DNA from 4 places in the Streptomyces thermocarboxydus genome. Region 3 is predicted to be linked to each of the others. Evidence: riboswitches for the same ligand, from Rfam matches in the RefSeq annotation. Region 3 holds a riboswitch; each other region holds the start of a gene.
The links. A riboswitch is a leader RNA that binds a small molecule or an ion and turns the genes downstream of it on or off. The one in region 3 is predicted to bind cyclic di-AMP.

Region 1 (3,465 bases), 1.2 Mb from region 3:
CCGCGTGCCACGGCGTCCACGATGGCGCCGTGCTCCGCCCAGTACGCGACCGGGTCGGGCGGCCCGTCCACCGCGTACATCCAGGCGATCTTGTGCCTGAGCTGGGTCAGCATCGACGTCAGCGCCGGGCTGCCGGAGGCCTGGGCGAGCGTCTCGTGGAACCAGCCGCCCAGCGAGCGCAGGTCGTCGCTGTTGCCCTGACGTGCGCGTTCCTGCCCCAGCCTGACCAGGCCGCGCAGCACCCTGAGATGGGCGTCGGTGCGCCGCTGGGCCGCCCGGGAGGCGCCGAGCGGCTCCAGGAGCTGGCGCATCTCCAGGAGGTCGGCGGCCTCCTGCTCGGTGGGCTCCGCGACGCACGCGCCCGCGTGTCGCCGGGTCACCACGAACCCCTCGGCCTCCAGGGTGCGCAGCGCCTCGCGGACGGGGACCCGGGAGACCCCGTAGCGGCGGGCGAGCAGTTCCTCGGTGAGCCGGCCCCCGCGCTCGTAGACACCGGCGACGATGTCGTCCCGGATCGCCGTGCACACCGAGTGCGCGGGAATACGCATGACCGACCTCCGGCTTAATCCCCGTGAAACGTCGACGATTGACGTCCGTTCGTGACTCTATTGCAACCGGAGACAATTTCCGACGGCGGACCGGAATCCATACATAATTTTTGGACAGGCGGCGCATGGGCGGACGGGTTCGAAAACGGCGAAAGCCCCGGCTCGCGGGAGCCGGGGCTTGAGGGCGGGTCGGTTACGCCGCGGGGAGGGCGCGACGACGCCTCAGATGTTCACGCCGTGCGACCGGAGGTAGGCGACCGGGTCGAGGTCGGAGCCGTACTCGGGGGACATGCGCGCCTCGAAGTGCAGGTGGGCGCCAGTGACGTTGCCGGTGGCGCCGGACAGGCCGATCTGCTCACCGGCGGCGACCTCCTGGCCCACCGACACCCCGATCGACGACAGGTGCCCGTACTGGGTGTACGTGCCGTCGTGCATCTTGATGACGACCTGGTTGCCGTACGCGCCGCCCCAGCCGGCCTCGACGACCGTGCCGACGCCGACGGAGTGGACGGGCGTGCCGCTCGCGGCGTGGAAGTCGATCCCGGTGTGGCTGCCGGACGACCAGATGGCGCCGCCGCTCTGGTAGCCGGTCGACACGTAGGAGCCGGGGATCGGGGAGACGAAGGTGTTGAGGCGCTTGCGCTCCGCCTCACGCGCGGCGCGCTCCTTCTCGGCGCGGGCCTTCTCCGCCTCCTCGACGGCGCGCTCGCGGGCCGCCTCCTCGGCGGCCTTGCGCGCGGCCTCCTGGGCCGCCACGCGGGCGGCCTCGTGCTGGGCTGCGGCCTGGGCGTCGATGCGGTCGGCGACCACGTCGCCGAGGGTCACGACAGGGGTGAGGCCGGTCTGGGCGGCGGCCGGTTCGGCGGCGAGCGCGGGGGCCGCGAAGGAGCCGACGACGCCGGTGCCCGCGAGGGCCGCGACGCCCGCGGCGCGGGCGGTGCCGCGCTGGACGCGGCTGGGACGACGGTGCTTCCCGGTGGCGCGGGTGAACGCCATGTACAAGCTGGTCCTTTCCTTCCCTCTCGCCTACCGGGTTAGCTGACGGGTTCGGAGCAGGAAGGTCTCCTACGGACACCCTCGCGACACGCGCGGGCGTCCGATTCACCCCAGGGACTACGTGTGGGTCCCCGGCTCCCCTGGCTCGCGCCGTACGGGGACTCGGCGATGACTGTCCGGTGCCGCGGATGCGGCGCACTGCCCGACGAACAGCCCGCACGAAGCTAAGCGGGACATCTCGCAATCCCCAAACGAATCCATGGTTTTGTAGCGCATCCCACAGGGCAGACAGGCAACCTCCGCCCCAATTCGGGCATAAGGGAGCCCCGGTGACGTTCCCGCCGCCGGGGCTCCCGCGCGCGTGCGTTCCGCCGCGCCTACTCGGCCGTGACGACCGTGACTTCGCCGATCCCGAGCGCCTCCACGGGCTCCTTGATCTGCGCCGCGTCACCGACGAGCACGGTCACCAGACGGTCCACCGGGAAGGCGTTCACGACGGCCGCCGTGGCCTCCACCGTGCCGGTCGCGGCCAACTGCCGGTACAGGTCGGCCTGGTAGTGGTCCGGCAGGTGCTGCTCGACCTGGTCGGCCAGGGTGCCCGCGACGGCCGCGGCCGTCTCGTACTTGAGCGGCGCCACGCCCACCAGGTTCTGCACGGCGACTTCCCGCTCGTCGTCCGTGAGGCCCTCGGCGGCCAGCGTGCGCAGCACGGTCCACAGGTCGTCCAGTGCCGGGCCCGTGTTGGGGGTGTCGACCGAGCCGCTAATGGCCAGCAGCGACGCGCCCGTGCCGTCGGGGGCCGAGCGCAGCACCTGGCCGAACGCCCGTACGCCGTAGGTGTATCCCTTCTCCTCGCGCAGGACGCGGTCCAGGCGCGAGGTGAGGGTGCCGCCGAGGCAGTACGTGCCGAGCACCTGCGCGGGCCACACGCGGTCGTGCCGGTCCGGGCCGGTACGGCCGATCAGCAGCTGCGTCTGCACGGCGCCGGGGCGGTCCACGATGACCACGCGGCCGGTGTCGTCCGCGACGACCGGCGGGACGGGCCGCGGCTGCGCCTGGGAGCCCGTCCAGGCGCCCAGGGTGTCGGCGAGCAGCGCGTCCAGGTCGACGCCGGTGAGGTCGCCGACCACCACGGCGGTCGCCGTGGCCGGGCGGACGTGCTTCTCGTAGAAGCCGCGCACGGCCGCGGAGTCGATGCGCTCGACGGTCTCCTCGGTGCCCTGGCGCGGGCGCGACATGCGCGCGCTCGCCGGGAACAGCTCCCTGGAGAGCTCCTTCGCGGCGCGGCGGGACGGGTTCGCCAGCTCGTGCGGGATCTCGTCGAGGCGGTTGCGGACCAGGCGTTCGATCTCGCTGTCGGCGAAGGCGGGCGCGCGCAGGGCGTCGGCGACCAGGCCGAGCCCCTTGGCGAGCCGCGAGGCCGGCACTTCCAGGCTGAGGCGGACGCCGGGGTGGTCGGCGTGCGCGTCGAGGGTGGCGCCGCAGCGCTCCAGCTCGGCGGCGAACTCCTCGGCGGAGTGCTTGTCGGTGCCCTCGGAGAAGGCCCGCGCCATGATCGTGGCGACGCCGTCCAGGCCCTCCGGCTCCGCGTCCAGAGGCGCGTCGAGGATCACCTCGACGGCGACGACCTGCTGGCCCGGGCGGTGGCAGCGCAGCACGGTCAGGCCGTTGTCGAGGGAGCCGCGCTCGGGGGCCGGGAAGGCCCAGGGCTTGGCCTCGCCCGCCTGCGGCCGGGGGTGGAACTCCATCGTGGCGAGCTCGGTCACTTCGACGTCTCCTCGTTCTCGTCGGCGGCGGCCGCGGCGGCTTCGGTGGCTTCGGCGGCTGCGTCACCAGCCGCCGGGGCGACGGGCTCGTAGACGAGCACCGCGCGGTTGTCGGGCCGCAGGCGCGCCTTGGCGACCTCCTGGACCTCCTCGGC
Region 2 (3,465 bases), 2.2 Mb from region 3:
TGCCCGTTGTACGTCGCGATCTTGCCGCGCAGATGCTTGAGCAGCGGGACGCCCCGGGTGTCGAACCCGGTGGTCACCATGACCGTCCCGGCCGCCGCCGCGAGCCGGGCGACCGCCTTCTCGAAGCGCTCGGCGACCTCGTCCGGGTCGGTGCCCGGGCGCAGGATGTCGTTGCCGCCCGCGCAGAAGGAGACCAGGTCGGGGGCGAGTTCGACGGCCCGGGGGACCTGGTCGGCCACGATCTGGTCCAGCAGCTTGCCGCGCACCGCGAGATTGACGTACCGGAAGTCGCCCTCGGGCCTGCGGTCGGCGAGCAGAACGGCGAGGCGGTCGGCCCAGCCGACGAACGCCCCGTCGGGGCCGGGGTCGCCGACGCCCTCGGTGAAGCTGTCCCCCACCGCCACGTACGACCCGATCACTGTTGCCTTGTCACTCTTCGAATCGTCTGCCACAGCCGGACATGATTCACCTTCGGATGTGACCTACGCGACCGTAGGCGGGGGTTGACGCGCGGTGAGATAAGCCACTTCAAGGTTTGGCCAAGCCAGGAATAGGTACGCCGCGGCGCGGACACGTGCCCTGGACACGGACCGGACACACCTGAGGCCGGGCCCCGTGGATCGGGGACCGGCCTCAGGCGTGCGTGTCAGGAAGGGTGCCGCTCGGGGGTCAGATGGAGACGCCCTTGCCGCGCAGGTACGCGATCGGGTCCACGTCCGAGCCGTAGTTCGGGGTGGTGCGGATCTCGAAGTGCAGGTGCGGGCCGGTCACGTTGCCGGTCGCACCGGAGAGACCGACCTGCTGGCCGGCGGTCACCGTCTGGCCCGCGGAGACGGACAGCGACGACAGGTGGGCGTACTGGGCGTAGTGGCCGTCGTTCAGCTGGATGACGACCTGGTTGCCGTACGCGCCGCCCCAGCCGGCGGAGACGACGGTGCCGGCGCCGACGGCCTTCAGGGGGGTGCCGGTCGGGACGACGAAGTCGGCACCGGTGTGGTAGCCGCTGGACCACATGTTGCCGGCCACCTTGTAGGCGGTGCCGACGCTGCCGCCGGACACCGGGGCGGTGAAGCCGGAGGCGGGGGCGGTCTGGGCGGGCGCCTCGTCGGAGGAGGACTTCTCGGCGGCCTTCTCCGCGGGCTGCTCGGCCGGCTTCTCGGCCTTGGGCGCGGCGGGCTTGGCGGCCTGCGGCGAAGTGGACTGCTTCGGCGTGCTCTTGGCGGCGGCCTTGCCGTCGATCGAGAGCTTCAGACCGGGGTGGATGAGCGACGGGTCGTCACCGACGGCCTCGCGGTTGTCCGCGTAGAGCTGCTTCCAGCCACCGTCGACGTGCTCGGCCTCGGCGATCTTGGCGAGGTAGTCGCCGGCCTTCACGGTGTACGTGCGGGTCTCGCCGTTCTTGTCGGCCTTGGCCTGCTGGCCGGTGACGGACAGCGACTGGACCGAGGCCTCGGGGGCGGACTGCGGCGTCGCGGCGTGGGCGCCGGTGGCGCCGAGGAACGGCAGGGCGAGAGCGGCGCCACCGGTTCCGGCGACGGCGATGGTGCGGGTGAAACGCTGAGCCTTGGTGCGGCGGTGCTTACCCTTCGCGGGCATGTCGAATTCCTCTCCGGCGCCTACGAGGTGAGCTGTCGGGTGCGGACTGGAGATGTCCGGCCGCGTTGCTGCGCGGCTTAACCCCAAGCCTGTTTCCGGGGTCCGGAACAGGCAGTTGTACCTGTGGGTCCCCCGCTCCTGCCGTACGTCGGGTCAGTGTGTGCGGGCTCCGGGCGGCGGCAGGATTAGGCGTCCGTCCGGATCGGTTGGGAACGTAAGCGACCGCGACGCGGCGAAACAAGCGCGGGTTCCCGCGAACCCGCTTTTTCCGTGATCGAAAGGGGGAAATGACGTCACCGTGCGTCGATCCCGTGAACGACGCGCGGGTGAATTCCCTTGTCATGAAAGGGGATTACGTGAACATGGCGACAGCACACGGTCACCGATATGACGATGCTCACGCGCCCCTTCCTCAATTCCCTTTCTATCGGGACACGTTCACCTCAAATACCCCAATCGGACAGACCGCCTCATCTATGACCAATACGGGCGGGACACCCGACGCAATCGCGACATCTCGATCATGGCGAGACCGGCCCGTAATCCGCATCTCAGGAACAAACAAAAAACGACACAACCCAACAGCACCAGGGTGTCCGACAACTCATTGCCCCAGGCAGGCATGTCGTATCGTCGAGTGGTGCCCGTCGACGAGCCGCGGCGACGGCGCGGAGTGGGAGGAGCCGTCCGTGACGCAGGAGATCCCGTCGACCGAGCCCCAGCTGACCGGGGTGCGCAACTTCCGCGACGTGGGCGGGCTGCCCACGATGGACGGCCGGCGGGTGCGGCACGGGGTGCTGTTCCGCAGCGGTCACCTCGCCCACGCCACCGCGGAGGACGCCGCCTTCCTGGCCTCGCTCGGCCTGCACACGGTGTTCGACTTCCGCAACGCGGCCGACCAGAAGCTGGAGGGTCCCGACGTCGCCCTGCCGGGCGTGCGCAACGTCAACCTGCCGCTGAGCGACCCGGCCGACGGCGCGGAGTTCTGGAAGATGGTGCGCGACGGCGACCTGGACCAGCTGCGCGCGATCCTCGCCGACGGCCAGGGCGCCGACCGGATGATCACCTCGTACCGGATGATCATCAAGGAGCGCACCTCCGAGCACTCGCAGGTGCTGCGCGCGCTCGCCGAGGACAGCGTCCCCGCGCTGATGCACTGTGCGGCCGGGAAGGACCGCGCGGGCCTGTCGGTGGCGGTGACGCTGCTCGCCGTGGGTGTGGAGCGGGACGCGATCGTCGAGGACTACCTGAAGTCCAACGCCAAGCACCGCCGCTACAAGGTACGGCGCAGCGGCAGCTCCGCCGAGGCCTACTCCCCCGAGGTCATGGAGCTGCTCAGCCCGCTCTTCGACGCGCGCGAGGAGTATCTGTCGGCCGCCTTCGAGACGGTCGAGGAGACCTGGGGCGGCGTGGACGCCTACCTGGAGCAGGGGCTGGGGCTCACCCCGGCCCACCGGGAGCGGCTGCGCGAGCGCCTGCTCGACTGACACCCGCCCCCGTACGCCGCCCTCGCGGCCGCTACTTCTTCGGCGCGATCTCGAAGAGGAAGTAGATGAAGGCCGCGAAGAGGTGCCCGACCACGATGTAGACGAACAGCCGGATCCACAGGGCCCGGGGGAACTTCTCCTCCATGTCCTTGCCGCTCACAGGGTCTCTCCAGGGGTAGGGCCCAGGCACAGGGTGGCCGTGGGACTTTGCAACAGGGTGTGCACGAACAGCAGCTCGACCCCGTCGGGGTCCTGCGCGGTGATGCGGTGCGGGGTGAGCGAGTCGAAGTGGGCGCTGTCGCCCGGGGACAGCCGGTGCAGGGTGTCCCCGAGGCGCAGCCGCAGCCGTCCCCTGAGGACGTACAGCCACTCCTCGCCGGGG
Region 3 (3,465 bases):
GGCGGCAGAGGACAGCAAAACGCACCCAATGCGAGGGCATACGGGCGCGGTGAATCGGACGGTCCTCTTGTCCGTATTCTCTGATCATGGCCGCACCCACCGATTGTTCTCTCATCGCCACCGACCTGGACGGGACGCTGCTGCGCGGTGACGACACCCTCTCCGACCGCTCCCTCGCCGCCCTCGCCCGGGCCGCGCGGGCCGGTGCCCGGCACCTCGTGGTGACGGGCCGGCCGGCCCCCAGAGTGCGGCCGCTGCTCGACGACCTCGGCTGCACGGGGCTCGCGGTGTGCGGACAGGGCGCGCAGGTCTACGACGCCGCCGCGGGACGGATGCTGTGGTCGGTCCGGCTGGACCGGGAGCTGGCGGAGACCGCGCTCGGCAAGATCGAGGCGGAGGTGGGGGAGGTGTACGCCGCGGTCGACCAGGACGGGGTCGACGGGCTGACGCTGATCGAGCAGGGCTACCGGATGCCGCACCCGACGCTGCCGTCGGTGCGGGTGGAGCGGCGCGACGACCTGTGGGCGAAGCCGATCAGCAAGGTGCTGCTGCGCCACCCGGCGCTGTCGGACGACGCTCTGGCCGCGGCGGCCCGCTCCGTGGTCGGCTCGCTGGCCACGGTCACCATGTCGGGGCCGGGCACGGTGGAGCTCCAGCCGTGCGGGGTCACCAAGGCGACGGGTCTGGCGCTGGCCGCCGAGCACCTGGGGCTGCGCCCCGAGGACACGGTCGCCTTCGGGGACATGCCGAACGACGTCCCCATGTTCCGGTGGGCGGGCCACGGCGTCGCCATGGCCAACGCGCACCCTGAGCTCAAGGCGGTGGCCGACGAGGTCACCCTGTCGAACGAGGACGACGGCGTGGCCGTCGTCCTCGAGCGACTGTTCGGGCAGCCGGCCGGTGTCGGCCGTCAGAGGTCGGCTCAGTACGCGCCGAAGACGTTGTCGATCGAGCCGTAGCGGTCGGCGGCGTAGTTGCAGGCCGCGGCGATGTTGGCGACCGGGTCGAACGGGTCGAAGGCGGTGCCGGGCACGTGGTACGCCTGGAAGGTCGGGTCGATGACCTGCAGCAGGCCCTTCGACGGGGTGCCCTTCACGGCGTTGGAGTCCCACAGGTTGATGGCGGCCGGGTTGCCGGACGACTCCCGCATGATGTTGCGGTGGATGGAGTCGTAGGAGCCGGGGATGCCGTTCTGCGCCATGATGTCCATCGCCTCGCGGATCCAGCCGTCGAGGTTGTCCGGGTACGCGGTCGTGGAGGCGGCGGTCGTGGCCTGGGTCGAGGGGGCCGCGGAGGCGCTGGTGGCGCCGAACAGCGGCAGCGCGACCACGGCGACGCCGGTGCCGGCGACGGCGAGGGTGCGGACGAGGCGGGACGAAGCGAAAGCGGGCATGTCTGGGTTCCTCTCCTACGCCTGCGAGGTGAGCTGTCGGGTTCGGGCGGGAGAGTGCCCGGCCGTGCCCCTGCGGGCATGGCTTCACCCCGAGCCGTCCCGGCGCGGTGTCCGGTACGGCGGCTTACCTGGGTCCCCCGCTCCTGCCGTGCGTGAGTTGGTCGTCGGGTGTGATGCGGGTGGCGGCAGGACTAGGCGTCCACCCGGCAGGCCCGGAACGTATGCGAGAGCAGATGTCGGGAACAAGTGCGCCGATCACGCAACACCCCGTTTGATCTTGAGATGGGCGGTTTCGGCCGTTTGATCCTTTGCGATCGCCAAGCGTCAACTCCGTTGCGTGGAGCGGGAGGACGGGCGTGTGCGAGGGTGTCCGGGTGACCGTCGCGCGCGTGACTCACTTCACGGGACGGCGACGGCGGGCGCAATGGTGACCAAGAGGAATTCGCCCACCAATGGCGGCAAATCAGACTCCGGGGTGCGGCAGGATGGTTCGCGGGTCACTGTGTCCGGGAAGTCGAGGTATGTCCGTTGTTATCAGCCGATCAAAAACACTCCGCTTCTGATCCCGTATCGCCCTGCTTGTGACCCCGGGCCCTGGCGGTGATCGAAACCCGACCGGATACGCTGACTCGAGTGGTGGCAGCGACCTATCGACAAACCGTGTAACCGCCAGCAGACACCAGCAGACAGGAGACCCCTCGTGACCGTCGTCGGGCCGTTCGGGCTGAGCGTGCGGGACCAGGCTCTGGAAGCCGATGTCCAGGCCGGATTGACGGCTGTCGAGGAAGGGCTGCTCGAGGCCACCAAGAGCGAGGTGCCGTTCATCACGGAGGCCGCCCAGCACCTGGTGCGGGCCGGCGGGAAGCGGTTCCGCCCGCTGCTCGTCATGCTCGCCGCCCGGTTCGGCGACCCCTACGCGCCCGGCATCGTGCCGTCGGCCGTCGTGGTGGAGCTCACCCACCTGGCCACGCTGTACCACGACGACGTGATGGACGAGGCCGAGGTGCGCCGCGGGGTCGCGAGCGCGAACGCCCGCTGGGGCAACTCGGTCGCCGTGCTCACCGGTGACTTCCTCTTCGCCCGCGCCTCGCACATCCTGGCCGACCTCGGCCCGGAGGCCGTGCGGGTGCAGGCCGAGGCGTTCGAGCGGCTGGTCACCGGCCAGATCCTGGAGACCGCGGGCCCGCAGGACGGCCGCGACCCGGTCGACCACTACCTGGACGTGCTCGGGGGCAAGACCGGCTCCCTCGTCGCCGTCTCGTGCCGCTTCGGCGCGATGATGTCCGGCGCCGACGAGACCGTCGTCGACGTCCTCACCCAGTACGGCGAGCGGCTCGGCGTCGCCTTCCAGCTCGCCGACGACGTCCTCGACATCGCCTCCGACTCCCACGAGTCCGGCAAGACCCCCGGCACCGACCTGCGCGAGGGCATCGCCACCCTGCCCGTGCTGCGGCTGCGCGAGCGGGCCGCCCGGCTCGGCCTCGCCGAGGACCTCGCCCTGTGCGAGCTGCTCGACTCCGACCTCACCGACGACACCCGGCACGCCGAGGCGCTGCGCCTGCTGCGCGCCCACCCCGCACTCGGCCAGGCCCGCCGGGACACCGTGCGCTACGCCGAGGAGGCGCGCTCCGCGCTCGCCCCGCTGCCCGACGGCCCCGCCAAGTCGGCGCTGGTCGAGCTGTGCGACGCGGTGGTGCACCGGGCGGGCTGACCGGCTCCGGCCGCCCGTTCCGGTCGTCCTCCCCTGCCGTCCCCCGGCTGCCGTCCGGCCGTCCCCCGGCTGCCGCCCTGCCGTCCCCCGTACGCCTCCGGTACCCGGGTGACCCCTACGGGGCGGGTGAGGCGCCGTCGTCCCGTGTCATACCGCAGCAGTACGCGGAGTTGAGCCCGCGGTCTGACGATTCCGTCCCCCCGGTTTGGTCAGATGGACCACGACGGAGAACACCACTTCTCACCGGTTCGGGTGAGAATGGCGGCCCGGGCCGAACGGGTGCGAGAACACGGGACGGAAGCCGCCGCCGACCACGGAGGGCACACATGGCACCGAACGAGACCGACGACAGGACGACCGC
Region 4 (3,465 bases), 1.3 Mb from region 3:
GAGCCGATCTGGTTGACCTTCACCAGCAGGGCGTTGGCGGCGCCCTCCTCGATGCCGCGGGCCAGGCGCTCCGGGTTGGTGACGAACAGGTCGTCGCCGACGAGCTGGACCTTGTCGCCGAGCTTGTCGGTGATGGTCTTCCAGCCGTCCCAGTCGTCCTCGAACAGCGGGTCCTCGATGGACACGAGCGGGTACGCGTCGACGAGCTCCGCGTAGTACTCGGTCATCTCGGCGGCCGTGCGCTCCTTGCCCTCGAAGGTGTAGACGCCGTCCTTGTAGAACTCGGAGGCGGCCACGTCCAGGGCCAGGGCGATCTGCTCGCCGGGGGTGTAGCCGGCTTCCTTGATGGCCTCGAGGATCAGGTCCAGGGCCTCGCGGTTGGAGCCGAGGTTCGGGGCGAAGCCGCCCTCGTCGCCCAGGCCGGTGGCCAGGCCCTTGCCCTTCAGCACCTTCTTGAGGGTGTGGTAGACCTCGGCGCCCCAGCGCAGCGCCTCGGAGAAGGACTCCGCGCCGATCGGGGCGATCATGAACTCCTGGATGTCCACGTTGGAGTCGGCGTGCGAGCCGCCGTTCAGGATGTTCATCATCGGCACCGGCAGCAGGTGCGCGTTCGGGCCGCCCAGGTAGCGGAACAGCGGCAGGTCGCTGGCCTCGGAGGCGGCGTGCGCGACGGCGAGCGAGACGCCGAGGATGGCGTTGGCGCCGAGCGAGCCCTTGTTGTCGGTGGCGTCCAGGTCGAACATCGCCTGGTCGATCAGGCGCTGCTCGGTGGCGTCGTAGCCGACGAGCTCCGGGCCGATCTGCTCGATGACGGCCAGTACGGCCTTCTCGACGCCCTTGCCCAGGTAACGGCCGGCGTCGCCGTCACGGAGTTCGATGGCCTCGAAGGCGCCGGTGGAGGCGCCGGACGGGACGGCGGCACGACCCGTGCTGCCGTCGTCGAGGCCGACCTCGACCTCGACCGTGGGGTTGCCTCGGGAGTCCAGGATTTCCCGGGCTACGACGACGTCGATGGACGGCACGAGCATCTCCTTCTTGGGATGTGACGCGGGTGAGCGGGGCCGCGGGGGCCCTGCGAGTCCGAGCCTAACCGGCTCCGGGCGTTCGGCCATCTCGCCGCCCGCCTCATGGACAGAACAGAGCGTAGATTGTTTCCGTACGGAACAAAGCCTCTTCGGCAAACCGTGACCGGAATGCATCCGGACATGACCCCGCCCCGGTGCGTACGGGGGAAGAACGCACCGGGGCGGGGAGCCCGTGGGGGGACGGGAGGGACCTCGCGGTCTGCCCTTACTTCAGGTGCAGCTGCTGGCCCGGGTAGATCAGGTCGGCGTCGTCGATGATGTCGTCGTTCAGGTCGAACAGCTTCGCCCAGCCGCCCTTGACGTCGTGCTCCGCGGCGATGGAGCTGAGGGTGTCGCCCTTGACGACCTTGTACTCGCCGTCGCCCTTCTCGACCTTCTTGCCGGTCGGGGTGGTGACGGTCTTCTTCGCCGCCTTCTCCTCGGCCGGGGCGGCCGGGCGCTCGGCGGAGCGGGATGCCTTCTGCTCGGTGCGCTCGGCGGGGGCCTCGGTCTTGGGGGCCTCGGTCTTGGGCGCCTCGGCGGAGCCGCCGTCGTAGGAGGCGTTGGACAGACCCGTGCCGCAGACCGGCCAGGCGCCCTTGCCCTGGCCCGCGAGGACCTTCTCGGCGATCTCGATCTGCTGGGCCTTGGAGGCCTGGTCGGCGGTGGCGGCGTACTGGGTGCCGCCGTACGCGGCCCAGGTGGAGGCGGAGAACTGCAGACCGCCGTAGTAGCCGTTGCCGGTGTTGATGGACCAGTTGCCGCCGGACTCGCACTGGGCGACGGCGTCCCACTCGGACGCGGTGGCCGCGGAGGCGGTGCCGGACGCCATCAGCGGGCCGGCGACGGCGGCGCCGGTGACACCGGCGATGGCGATGGCGCGAGTGGCCTTGGACGGACGACGGTGCTTGCCCTTGCCGGAAAACAGCATGGTTGGATCCCCTCACCGACGCCTACGAGGTGAGCTGTCGGGTTCGGGCCGGTTGAGTTGCCCGGCCACGCCCCTCCCGGGACGCGGCTTCACCCCGAGCCGTACCGGACGTCAACCGTCCGGTCGCGGCACTTACCTGGGTCCCCCGCTCCTGCCTACGGCGCATGACGCGACGACTGTTCCCGTGCTGCCACTGGCAGGATTCGGCGTGGCGGCAGCCGGGGCCCGCGATGGCGAGCGGTCACGACCGTAAGCACGCGATCGGCGGAATTTCAAAGATGATCAGGGCCTCTGAGACCTATCTCTCATGGCCCTTATTACGGACATTCAGCTCTAATCGCTCCGTCAACTGCCGCCGCGCGGGGGTGCCTTCGGCCGCCTGTTTCCGACCGCTATTCGGCCTTTTCGGTGTCCACCAGGAGCCGCTGGCCGGGCAGGATGAGGTTCGGGTCGTCGCCGATGACCTGCTGGTTCTCGACGTAGAGGGCCGTCCATCCGCCGGTCAAGGCAAGGGAGTCGGCGATGGAGGCCAGACTGTCGCCGGTCTGGACGGTGTAGCGGTCGTCGTCGATACCGGCGGGCGTGTCCGCGGAGCGCGAGGCGTGCCGGCCGGACGACGCGGTCCCGGCGTCGGCCGTCGCGCCCTCCTCCGCGCTGGGACCGCGGTGGCGGCCCGAGCCGCTGTCCTCGGACTCGGTGACAGCCGAAGAACCGGTACGCTGCCCCGACTTGTCCGACTCGTCACCTTCAGGGGTGGCGGAGGCGGACGGGGAGGCGTCGGCGCCCGCGCCACTCGTCGCCTTACCGGACGAACCGGATGAACCGGATGAAGCGGACGTCGCCGACGGGGAGGGGGAAGCGGACGAATCACCGGAATCCGCGGAACCGGACGAAGTGCCCGTGCCGCCGAGCCCGAGCAGGGAGTCGTCCCGGTCGTCGTCGGTCGGCACGCCCGGGTCGACGTTCGGGGAAGCGGTGTCCTGGTTCAGGCCCGTGAGGAGGCCGCAGGCGCGCCACTTGCCGACACCCTGGTCGGCGAGGATTCTCTCGGCCACGGTGATCTGCTGATTGCGGCTGGCCGCGTCGGCGCTGGGCGCGAACTCGAGGCCGCCGTAGTTCTCCCAGTCGTCCTGGGTCAACTGCAGGCCGCCGTAGTAGCCGTTGCCGGTGTTCTGGCTCCAGGAGCCGCCGCTCTCGCACTCCGCGACCCGGTCCCAGGTGTCACCGTCCGCCGCGTTGGCGGCGCCCGCGCCGAGGAGCGGGATCGCGATCGCGGAGCCGGTCACGCCGGCGGCGACGAGCAGAGCCGGAGCCTGGCGGGGGCGACGGTGTCGGCCGTTCCCGGAGAGCATGCGGAAGCCTTTCACTCGGCAACAAGAACCGGCACGGGGCGAGCAAAAGCGTGCAGCGCGCCGTACTTGATGGGTGAACGTATAGGCACTCGATCACTTGTCACAAGTTCATGCCGTG

Region 1: linked by a shared signal. The riboswitch ahead of AY578_RS24880 (M23 family metallopeptidase) and the one ahead of AY578_RS19280 (transglycosylase SLT domain-containing protein) in region 3 are both predicted to bind cyclic di-AMP.
Region 2: linked by a shared signal. The riboswitch ahead of AY578_RS28925 (M23 family metallopeptidase) and the one ahead of AY578_RS19280 (transglycosylase SLT domain-containing protein) in region 3 are both predicted to bind cyclic di-AMP.
Region 4: linked by a shared signal. The riboswitch ahead of AY578_RS13255 (LysM peptidoglycan-binding domain-containing protein) and the one ahead of AY578_RS19280 (transglycosylase SLT domain-containing protein) in region 3 are both predicted to bind cyclic di-AMP.

What each region holds. Positions count from the first base shown of each region.
Region 1 is NZ_CP058273.1:5,389,699-5,393,163, reverse strand. Features, by position in the region: gene AY578_RS24885 (GntR family transcriptional regulator) at 1-548, opposite strand, end outside; gene AY578_RS24880 (M23 family metallopeptidase) at 771-1,544, opposite strand; cyclic di-AMP (ydaO/yuaA leader) riboswitch at 1,557-1,722, opposite strand; gene AY578_RS24875 (M16 family metallopeptidase) at 1,922-3,310, opposite strand; gene AY578_RS24870 (M16 family metallopeptidase) at 3,307-3,465, opposite strand, start outside.
Region 2 is NZ_CP058273.1:6,343,956-6,347,420, reverse strand. Features, by position in the region: gene AY578_RS28930 (SGNH/GDSL hydrolase family protein) at 1-419, opposite strand, end outside; gene AY578_RS28925 (M23 family metallopeptidase) at 670-1,596, opposite strand; cyclic di-AMP (ydaO/yuaA leader) riboswitch at 1,601-1,765, opposite strand; gene AY578_RS28920 (tyrosine-protein phosphatase) at 2,286-3,083, shown strand; gene AY578_RS28915 (DUF6126 family protein) at 3,115-3,243, opposite strand; gene AY578_RS28910 (helix-turn-helix domain-containing protein) at 3,240-3,465, opposite strand, start outside.
Region 3 is NZ_CP058273.1:4,170,331-4,173,795, forward strand. Features, by position in the region: gene AY578_RS19275 (HAD family hydrolase) at 87-959, shown strand; gene AY578_RS19280 (transglycosylase SLT domain-containing protein) at 923-1,393, opposite strand; cyclic di-AMP (ydaO/yuaA leader) riboswitch at 1,397-1,525, opposite strand; gene AY578_RS19285 (polyprenyl synthetase family protein) at 2,094-3,104, shown strand; gene AY578_RS19290 (LolA family protein) at 3,431-3,465, shown strand, end outside.
Region 4 is NZ_CP058273.1:2,898,268-2,901,732, forward strand. Features, by position in the region: gene eno (phosphopyruvate hydratase) at 1-1,022, opposite strand, end outside; gene AY578_RS13255 (LysM peptidoglycan-binding domain-containing protein) at 1,291-1,995, opposite strand; cyclic di-AMP (ydaO/yuaA leader) riboswitch at 2,000-2,168, opposite strand; gene AY578_RS13260 (LysM peptidoglycan-binding domain-containing protein) at 2,388-3,347, opposite strand.